Regions from separate parts of the Allocoprococcus similis genome, predicted to be linked through region 3. Evidence: riboswitches for the same ligand, from Rfam matches in the RefSeq annotation. Region 3 holds a riboswitch; each other region holds the start of a gene.
What was found. A riboswitch is a leader RNA that binds a small molecule or an ion and turns the genes downstream of it on or off. The one in region 3 is predicted to bind FMN.
Positions count from the first base shown of each region.

Region 1: it holds a riboswitch for FMN, as region 3 does, so the genes downstream of both, ACYQ5K_RS07505 (ECF transporter S component) here and ribD (bifunctional diaminohydroxyphosphoribosylaminopyrimidine deaminase/5-amino-6-(5-phosphoribosylamino)uracil reductase RibD) in region 3, are expected to answer to the same signal.
Region 2: it holds a riboswitch for FMN, as region 3 does, so the genes downstream of both, ACYQ5K_RS14700 (ECF transporter S component) here and ribD (bifunctional diaminohydroxyphosphoribosylaminopyrimidine deaminase/5-amino-6-(5-phosphoribosylamino)uracil reductase RibD) in region 3, are expected to answer to the same signal.

Region 1 covers NZ_BAAHSG010000013.1:23,793-27,054, forward strand. The annotation lists gene ACYQ5K_RS07495 (glucose-1-phosphate adenylyltransferase) at 1-33, shown strand, start outside; gene glgD (glucose-1-phosphate adenylyltransferase subunit GlgD) at 35-1,153, shown strand; gene ACYQ5K_RS07505 (ECF transporter S component) at 1,273-1,917, opposite strand; FMN riboswitch at 2,030-2,179, opposite strand; gene ACYQ5K_RS07510 (YcxB family protein) at 2,381-2,893, shown strand; gene tsaE (tRNA (adenosine(37)-N6)-threonylcarbamoyltransferase complex ATPase subunit type 1 TsaE) at 2,909-3,262, shown strand, end outside.
Region 2 covers NZ_BAAHSG010000042.1:6,305-9,566, forward strand. The annotation lists gene ACYQ5K_RS14690 (SIR2 family NAD-dependent protein deacylase) at 1-225, opposite strand, end outside; gene ACYQ5K_RS14695 (4Fe-4S binding protein) at 228-836, opposite strand; gene ACYQ5K_RS14700 (ECF transporter S component) at 833-1,456, opposite strand; FMN riboswitch at 1,531-1,643, opposite strand; gene ACYQ5K_RS14705 (pyridoxamine 5'-phosphate oxidase family protein) at 1,663-2,058, opposite strand; gene ACYQ5K_RS14710 (Rrf2 family transcriptional regulator) at 2,270-2,704, opposite strand; gene ACYQ5K_RS14715 (hypothetical protein) at 2,854-3,030, opposite strand; gene ACYQ5K_RS14720 (2-hydroxyacid dehydrogenase) at 3,011-3,262, opposite strand, start outside.
Region 3 covers NZ_BAAHSG010000011.1:29,423-32,684, forward strand. The annotation lists gene ACYQ5K_RS06280 (MATE family efflux transporter) at 1-1,220, opposite strand, end outside; FMN riboswitch at 1,400-1,514, shown strand; gene ribD (bifunctional diaminohydroxyphosphoribosylaminopyrimidine deaminase/5-amino-6-(5-phosphoribosylamino)uracil reductase RibD) at 1,842-2,954, shown strand; gene ribE (riboflavin synthase) at 2,955-3,262, shown strand, end outside.

The DNA of each region.
Region 1 (3,262 bases), on a different contig from region 3:
TTAGTATCAAAACGTGTTAAGGGGGATGAGTAATATGGCACAGGCATTTGGAATCGTAAGTTTTGCCGGCAACAATATCCGGGTAGGAGAGATGCAGAATTACCGTCCGGTTGGTGCTGTTTCATTCCTTGGAAGATACAGAGTTATCGATTTCCCAATCTCTAATATGAGCAACAGTGAAATCGAACATATTCAGGTTTATGTAAGAAGAAAACCGCGTTCTCTTACAGAACACCTTGGAACAGGACGTCATTACAATATCAATTCAAAGAGTGGACGTCTTCATATTCTGTATTCAAACTTTGAAAATGCAGAATGGAGTGTATATAATAATGACCTGGCTGCGTACGAAGAAAATATGGAGTGCATTGAAGCTGTAAAATACCCATATGTAGTTATTGCACCAAGTTATATGATTTATACACAGAATTATGATGAATTACTTAAGACACATATTGAATCCGGTGCAGATATTACCCTGTTATATCACAGTGTGGATAATGCAAAAGAATACTATCTGAACTGTTCAACACTTAATCTGAACAAGCAGAAAGGTGTTCTTTCATTAGAACCGAACCATGGTAACGCGAAAAACCGTAATATTTTCATGGATACTTATGTAATGCGCAAAGATCTGTTTATGGAACTGGTTAAAAAGGGAAGAAAGATTTCTTCCATGTTCACGCTTAATGATATTGTGAATATGGCCTGCAGTGAACTGGATGTACGTGGAGTGTCACATCGGGGATTCTTTGCATCTATCACAGATTTCAAGAGCTACTATAATGCAAACTTATCACTGATCGATATGAAGAATGCGGTGACTTTGTTTGATAAGAACTGGCCGATTTACACAAGAACAAATGATTCATGCCCAACAAAGTATTATGAAGGAGCAAGTGTTAAGAGTTCTGTAATTTCCAATGGATGCCTGATCGAGGGTACTGTTGAAAATTCGGTAATCGGACGTGGATGTGTAATTAAGAAGGGTGCAGTTGTCAAAGACAGTGTTATCCTTCCGGGAGTTGTAATTGGAGCGGATGCGCGGATTGAAGCGCAGGTAGTGGACAAGAGTGCAAGGATTGTCCATGCAAAGGAACTGATTGCAGATCCGGAAAAACCAGGATATGTAAGAAGAAACGATACTTTATAATCAAAAGAAATTCAACAGAGAGAAGAATGCCGGCATGGGCAGACTTCTCTCTGTTTTTTTGGTTTCATAAAAAAAGAGGCTCATAACGAACCCCTTTTGCTGCTTTGTAAAATTATAATCTATTCGCGTCCCATTTTTAAAATCGGGCTGATCTTTTTGTAGATCAGGAATACAATCAGTGACACCAGGAAACCTTTCAACAGATTAAATGGTGCAACAGAAAGTAAAACAAAAGTCAGAAGACTGTTGATATGACTGTTGACTGCGGTTCCCATGGCAACCAGTGCGTCGATCGGCATATGGAATGCAGCAGCGTATGCCGGAAGCAGAAGGTATGCATTGATAAAACATCCGACAATTGTCATGAAAACAGTTCCCGTTACCATACCGATGATCGCACCCTTGCGAGAATGTAACTTCTGATAAATCAGGGAAGCCGGAATACACATTGCACATCCGATCAGGAAGTTTCCGAGATCTCCAACACCGGCTGTTGATGTACCTCTGATGAGGAGGTTCAACAGGATTTTGACCAGTTCGATCAAAGCGCCGGCTACAGGACCCATGGTAAATGCACCGACAAGGACCGGAACTTCACTGAAATCAATTTTGTAAAAGGTTGGTGCAAATGGAAGTGGAATATCAAATAACATCAGAACCATAGCGATTGCTCCGAGCACACCAATCTGTGCGATTACCTTTGTACTGATACGTTTTTTTTCTTTCGTTGTTGTTTTTTGGTTTGTCATTACATCTGTACTCATTTTTTCTCTCCTTTTCTCTTGACATAATCAGATGAATTGAGGAGGAAAATCTTCGAAAGCCTATGCAAAAAAATCCCCGGCGTGATACGTCGGGGGATTACTTGCAAAATCACTTTTTCTTCTCTCATCCAGACTTTACTGTCGGTTTTGGAATTGCACCAAATCAGCTGTCAGAAATCTGACAGGTCGCGGACTGTAACCGCCGGTTGGGAATTCTGCTTATACCATATCGATAAGAAGTCACCCTACCCCGAAGAATTTCCTTGTTCATTTGAACCCATTATAGCGCAGGCGTATATAAAATACAAGTACAAGTTAAGAAAAGACAGGGGGGCTGGCCACAGGTACTGTGAACAGTAACAAGACAGGGTTTTTCTAAACCCGGAGTGAGCAGTAACGACTTGTTTCCAAAGATTCGGTATGATATAATCGGTGTGACTTAAACTGATACGGAGGAAAATGAATGAATATAAAGTTTGAAGTAAAAATGACAAAAAAAGCCATGTTTGATTTTATGCTCTATACTTCCTATACAAGCCTTAGCGGAATCGTTGGTGTGATTTTCGGTGGTGTGACACTGGTGCTGGGAATCAGACAGTGTATGTTTGGAAGCTACAGTACAGCTGCAACCTTCTTTTTGTTTGCCGCAATTTTTCTGATCGGAAACCCGCTTCATTTAAAAGCACGTGCGGCAGAACAGGTAATGCGCTCCCCGATGTTCCAGAAACCGATCAGTTATGAACTTAACGAAGAAGGAATCCGCATTTCACAGGATGAACAAAGTGTGCTTAATGAATGGGGAGATTTCCGGAAGGCAGTTTCAACCGGTCAGTCGGTAATTTTATATGTAACAAAGGTAAGAGCACTGATTTTTCCAAGAGAATCCCTGGGAGAGCAGTATGCGGCAGCAGTGCAGATGATTTCTACACATATGCCAGCCAAGAAAGTCAATATCAGACACGTCAGTGCAAATTAGGAGGCAGACCAGAAGATGATAATTGAAACAAGAAGTGCCAAAGAAACATATGATCTCGGTAAGAAGATCGGGAGTCAGGCAAAAGCAGGAGAAGTCTATACACTGGTAGGAGATCTCGGCGTCGGAAAGACTGTATTTACCCAGGGACTGGCAAAAGGACTGGGGATTGAAGAACCGATCAGCAGTCCAACCTTTACGATCGTCCAGGTATATGAAGACGGAAGACTTCCGTTCTATCATTTTGATGTGTATCGGATTGGTGACATTGAAGAGATGGACGAGATTGGTTTTGAAGACTATGTATATGGAGAAGGTGTAAGCCTGATCGAATGGGCGAACCTGATCGATGAGATTCTTCCGGCGAACCGG
Region 2 (3,262 bases), on a different contig from region 3:
TGCAAAATTGTCCGTAAACCTTTTGCCGCCATACTGGATTCCTGCCGCTGTCGATGCCCCGGCTCCTGCCCCGATTATAACACAGTCTGCATTTCTTATATACTCTGCTGTCCTGTCAATCTGGTCTTCATATGCATCCTTTTGGAATACATAATCCCTTGCCGGAATACTACATAAAAAATCCTGCCAGTTAATATGCCCTTTTCTGATTTTCTTAAAGATCATAATTAACCTCTTTTCTCAATACACTGCTTCGGACAAATTTCTGCACATCTTCCGCAATGCAGACAATGATTCTGGTTGATAGTAACCGGAACTGAAGATATATCAATACACTTTTGCGGGCATACAGAATAACACAACTTACATCCGATACAGTCTTTTCCAACAAAATAACCTGTCTGAACAGCTTCGGTTTTCCCGATTGTTATAGTATCCCTCACAATATTTGATGGATTGCTGATATCAAAATACTCTCCCTGTGCCTCATACAACCGAAACACTTCGATTGCATCTTTCGTATCTCCCGGATAGATTTTCTTCATATAAGGATTTTTTTCAAACATAATATCAAGATTCTTTTTTCCGATGTTCTTTATTTTTCCACGCAGGGACACCGCAATTTTGTCTTTTGTTGCGGATATTGCCACATACTGCTGATCCATTAACTGGTCAAAAAATGCTTTTCCCTTTGCTGTAAGAAAATACACGCCTTCTTCATCATAGTACATCATATCTATGATTCTTGTCTGAGGATGTCCATCTGAACCTATCGTTGCAACTGTTGTTGAATGAATTTCATCCACAAGAAGTTTGAGATAATCCATTTTTGTCATTTCAAATTCTCTCCTTTCAGTATCGGTGTAAGTTTTTTATATATCATCATGGCAATTGCTCCAATCACCAAACCTTTTAAGATATTAAACGGCAATGCATTGAATAGCACAACGTCCAATTTTGTCTTAATAAATGGCAGAAATTCACCAAATGATGCGATCAGCTGATCCAGCGGCATAAATGTTTCAAACAGGGGTAGCAGAATAAAATAATTTACAATCGCTGCGGCTATTCCCATAACTACGCTTGAAATAACACATGCCCACATCGCCATTTTCTTTGTCTTTTTGTATTTGTATATAAAACCGGCAACCAGTACATAGGATGCACCCATCAAGAAATTGGCAAGTTCACCAATTCCTCCTGTTGATGTTGACAGAAGCTGTAATATATTTTTTATCAATTCTATCATCACTCCTGTAACCGGTCCAAACGCAAATGATCCAATCAGTGCAGGTAAATCTGACAGATCCATTCGTGCAAATGATGGACTCAAAGGAACCGGAAACTCTAAAAAAGCCAACACATATGATATAGCTGCCAGTAGAGCTGTCATTGTTATTGTCCTTGTAGAAACTAAATTTTTTCTTGTTTTAATAGTTGCTGTATTGTTACTCATAAATCTCCTTTTTGTGAGATATGCCTGAATTTAAAACAGCCCGCAGGACGGGATTTCCTGCGGGACTTGCTTTATCATATCTTCTCTCATCCGGACTTTACCGTCGGTTATGGAATTGCACCATATCAGCTTTTTGCTCGCAGACTATACTGCCGGTCAGGAATTACACCTCGCCCCGAAGACTGTAATTTTTCTGTTAATTATCTTTAAAATTCATAAGGTGGATTTCCAGAGAAATCTGCGATTAAACCATGAGGATTTTCAAGATAGAATACCTCAAAAATAGGATTATCTGCTGTCTGGTACTGTCCCTTAACGATAGGATTGTTCATGCATCCTTCCTTTACACTCTTGTTGTCCTCAAATACTGCTTTGCCATGAAGGCGAATCCATGCATATTCTGGCGAAGAAACAGAAACTTCTACTTCAGGATTTGCTAACATATCCTTGTAAACATCCTTTGTGTTGTTAGTACAGAACCAAAGCTTTCCGTCCTGCTCAAAACAGAACATGAATGGACGGCATTTTGCCTTTCCATCTCTTCCGACTGTTGCTAAGTACTGAACCGGATTTTTCTGTAAAAATTCTACTACTTTCTGCATTTTAAATTACCTCCTTAATTTGTTGTAACATCATTTGTTACATCTTATGTTTGTACTATAGCATTTGTTTGATGTAATGTCAACAGTTACATCAAACTTTTTGTAACTTTTTTTGTTACAACTTCCTTTAAAAGTTTTACATTAATTATGACAAACTAAAAGGCTCCGGAAATTGTGATGATATAATCACGTATCCGAAGCCTTCTGTATTCTACTCTTTCTCTGTATACACTGCAATATCTTTTTTCACATCAGCAAGTGTCATTTCTGAAAGTTTTTCCTCCATTGCCCTCTGTACCTCTAACAGCCTCTTATCAAGAACATGGTGAATATTCTTTCCTACCGGACATTTCTGATTAGGATTCTCATGAAAATGAAACAGTTCTTCATCTGGTGCACATTCCACTGCTTTATACACATCAAGGAATGTAATCTGCTCCAATGGTTTGGTAATTGTCACACCGCCTGTCCCTCTTGCAACTTCAATAAGACCAGCAGCCTTTAATTGTTGCAATATTTTACGGACAATCACCGGATTGGTTCCAATGCTTGCTGCCATAAAGTCACTGGTCATCTTCTGATTCGAAAATGTATCTATACAGGTAAACATATGGATTGCCATTGTAAATCTGCTTGAAATCTGCATTATAAACACCTCTCTTCGACAATAATCATATCAAAAAATAGATGTAATTTCAATGGTTACATTGTTGTTAAAAACCTAATATAAATACAACCAATAATCTGCTTTAGAAAAATAGGAAGATACTTTACAAATTCCAATTTCTCAATAGCTTAAATAGAATATCCCATATCATAGGCCTCTTTAAAAACACTTTGATTCTTAACCAATCCAGCATCCATCACGTTTGCTGCATATATCTTTCCTGCGGTCTTATATTCTTCCAGATGTTCTACAAAACCATCCAGATCATCTTTTAATACGCAGATACTATAATCCTGATACAACATTGATCGGATTTCCTTCTATAAACTTCTTTATATTATCTGCCAAAATAGAAACCAGCCGCTGTCTTGTCTCAAGGCCTTTCCATCCCATATGAGGTGTCAAAAGGACATTATCCATAGTGTAAAGAGGGCTGTTTTCTTCAGGTGGTTCCGTTTCCTGAACATCAAGTCCGGCTCCTGCAATCGTACCATTTTCCAATGCTTCTATAAGAGCTGCTTCATCAATAAGTGCACC
Region 3 (3,262 bases):
AAGGAAAGCCAGATTCCATTCAGCCCCAGGATCTGTGAGAACAGGATCGCACAGAAAGCAATTGCGATAATGCCGCGCATGACAGAACCAAGGACGGCAGGACGTGCCCGGTCGATTGCGGAAAAATAGGCAACCAGCACAATATTGATACCGGCAACTAAAAAGCCCAGGAAATAAAGCCTGAGACCGGTATGGGCGTAAGCAAGCAGCTGGAGATTATGTTCGCTGTTAAAGATTCCGACGAAGGTATCCGTAAATCCGTAGATCAGTGCAACGATCACAAGCTCGATCAGAAGTGCTGCAGCAAGAGACCAGTTGAGAAATTTACGGACGAGATGATGTTCGCCCTTTCCGTAACTCTGGCTGATCAGCGGCTGTGCACCCTGGGCGAGACCGTTTAGGATCGCCATTGCGACCAGTGAAATATTTGCAACTACGCCGTAGGCTGCGATCCCGATATTTCCGGCGAAACGCAGGATCAGCATGTTAAATATAATCGTAATGACAGCGGAAGAAATTTCAGCAAAAAATGCAGAAACACCAAGCTGGCAGCACCCGATGATCCGGTGAAGGGAAGGGATGCGCCAGTGGAATTTTACATGGTTATTCTTTCCCAGATAGTGGGTCGTACATACCAGCATAGTCACCACTGGCGAAAGTGCAGTTGCAAGTGCAGCACCGGTAAATCCAAGATCTAACGGGAACATGAAAATATAGTCGAACAGAATGTTGAAAAAACTTCCGGAGATCGATCCGATCATAGCAATTGAGGTAGCGTGATCGTTTCTTGCAAATGCTGTGAAGGTATAATTTGCCATAAAAAACGGGGTGAAGAGCAGGACGATACGCATATAGCTGCGTCCAAGCCGGATCAGTCCTGCGTCCGCGCCCAAAAGTGCCAGTGCCTTATGCGGAATAAAAATACCTGTCAGCATAAAAGGAATGCTGCATACCAGACACCAGAAGATGGACTGGGTAAAATAATAATCGGCCGGTGCGCCTTTTGCGGTACTGATATTGTATCTGGTGGCGGAGCCAATCCCGATCATAGATCCGATCGCGAAGACCAGTCCGAATACCGGAAGGATCAGATTCAGGACAGCAAGTCCGTCTGCGCCACATTTGTAAGAGATAAAAAAGGTATCTGCCAGAATGTAGACGGAGACACCGATCATTCCGGAAATACTTTGTGAAATGTATTTAAAAAATTTACGAAACATGTTTTTGAATTCCTCGTCTTTCTTAAAGCCAGATTAAATGAAATAACCATCTGTACCAGCCATGGTAATAAGCCGATTCTGATATCTCCATATAAGAATAGCATAAACATACGGGTTTGTCGAAAAAATAATCTTGCAATTACTGCGTTAAGGTGCTATAGTAAATTTTGTAAAACCAAATAATGCTTCAGGGCGGGGCGAAATTCCCCACCGGCGGTAAAGCCCGCGAGCCGTAAGGCATGAACTGGTGAGATTCCAGTGCCGACAGTAAAGTCTGGATGGAAGAAGTTGAATCGTTGCTGATAAAAGCGGATTCTATCATATATGCAGGAATAAAAAGTAAAACGCTCTGGAATGAGAATCATTCCAGAGTTTTTATTTTCGGAAAATAAAATGCCGGGTCCGGATTCGATAAGAAAATGGTATTTCTGAGAAGTATGACAGAGTGTACAGCGATATAACTGAGAAAGAAAGCCCTGACAGGTAAGAGAATCTGTCAGGGCTTTTCCTATATGCAAAAGCACATTTTTTTGAAAAGAGACGTATCCGGTAACATACCTGAAATGTTTAGCAGAGTACATTTCCCGGGGCTTTTCCGGGAGAGATGAGAAAGGAGAAAAAATGACAGATGAATTTTACATGCGCCGTGCAATTGAACTGGCAAAAAAAGGACGTGGATGGACAAATCCAAACCCGATGGTTGGTGCCGTGATCGTAAAGAATGGAACCATTATCGGGGAAGGGTATCACGAAAAATGTGGTGAGCTTCATGCAGAACGGAACGCAATCGCATCCCTGACAGAAAGCGCCGAGGGAGCAACAATTTATGTGACGCTGGAGCCGTGCTGCCATTATGGGAAGACCCCACCGTGTACGGAAGCGATTCTGGAACAGAAGATCGCACGGGTTGTGATCGGATCGAGAGATCCGAATCCGAAAGTGTCCGGAAAAGGAGCAAAGATTTTGCGCGAGGCAGGCGTCCAGGTGGAAGAGGATTTCCTGCGCGAAGAATGTGATGCATTAAATCCGGTCTTTTTCCACTATATTACAACAGGGCTGCCATATGTGGTGATGAAATATGCAATGACGGCAGACGGAAAGATTGCGACAAAAACAGGAGCATCAAAATGGATATCCGGTGAGGAAGCAAGAAGTCTGGTACATGAGATGCGCCATGACTACATGGGGATCATGGCAGGAATCGGAACGGTTCTGGCAGACGATCCGATGCTGAATGTGCGCCTGGAGGGAAAGAAAAGTCCGGTCCGAATTATCTGTGACAGTATGCTCAGGATCCCGCTGGACAGTCAGATCTGCCAGACAGCAGGGAGATACCGGACGATCGTTGCATATGCCGGTGAAAAGGGGAATGCGATTTATTTAGAAGAGAAAAAACGCAGTCTGGAAAAGCTTGGAGTCGTGCTTCTCAGAGTTCCTTCGGAAAAGGGGGAGATCAATCTGCAGCTTCTGATGAGAAAGCTTGGAGAGCTTGGAATTGACAGTGTACTTATTGAAGGCGGTGGAACTCTAAATGAGGATGCCCTGCAATCCGGTATCGTAAATGAGGTGAAAGCCTTTATCGCACCGAAAATTTTTGGCGGAAGAGGCGGCAAGACTCCGGTGGAAGGCTTTGGAGTTGAGAAAGTAGACGATGCCATAAAGCTACAGCTTATGAGAATCTCGCAGGTTGGAGAAGACATTCTGGCAGAGTATAAGGTTTTGGAGGAAATTTAAATGTTTACAGGAATTGTAGAAGAAACCGGATCCATCCGGTCACTCCAACTTTCTGGATCATCCGGGAAGATTGCGATCCGGGCAAAAAAAGTACTCGGTGGAACCAGGATCGGAGACAGTATTGCGGTAAATGGTGTCTGCCTGACGGTGGTTTCCCTGGAAAAGGATGGATTTACCGCAGATGTGATGGCGGAGACGGTGCGAAGAACCAACCTCGGTGACACAAAGATCGGTGAAAAAGTGAATCTGGAACGCGCGATGGCGGCAGATGGCAGATTCGGTGGACATATCGTTGCAGGGCATATTGA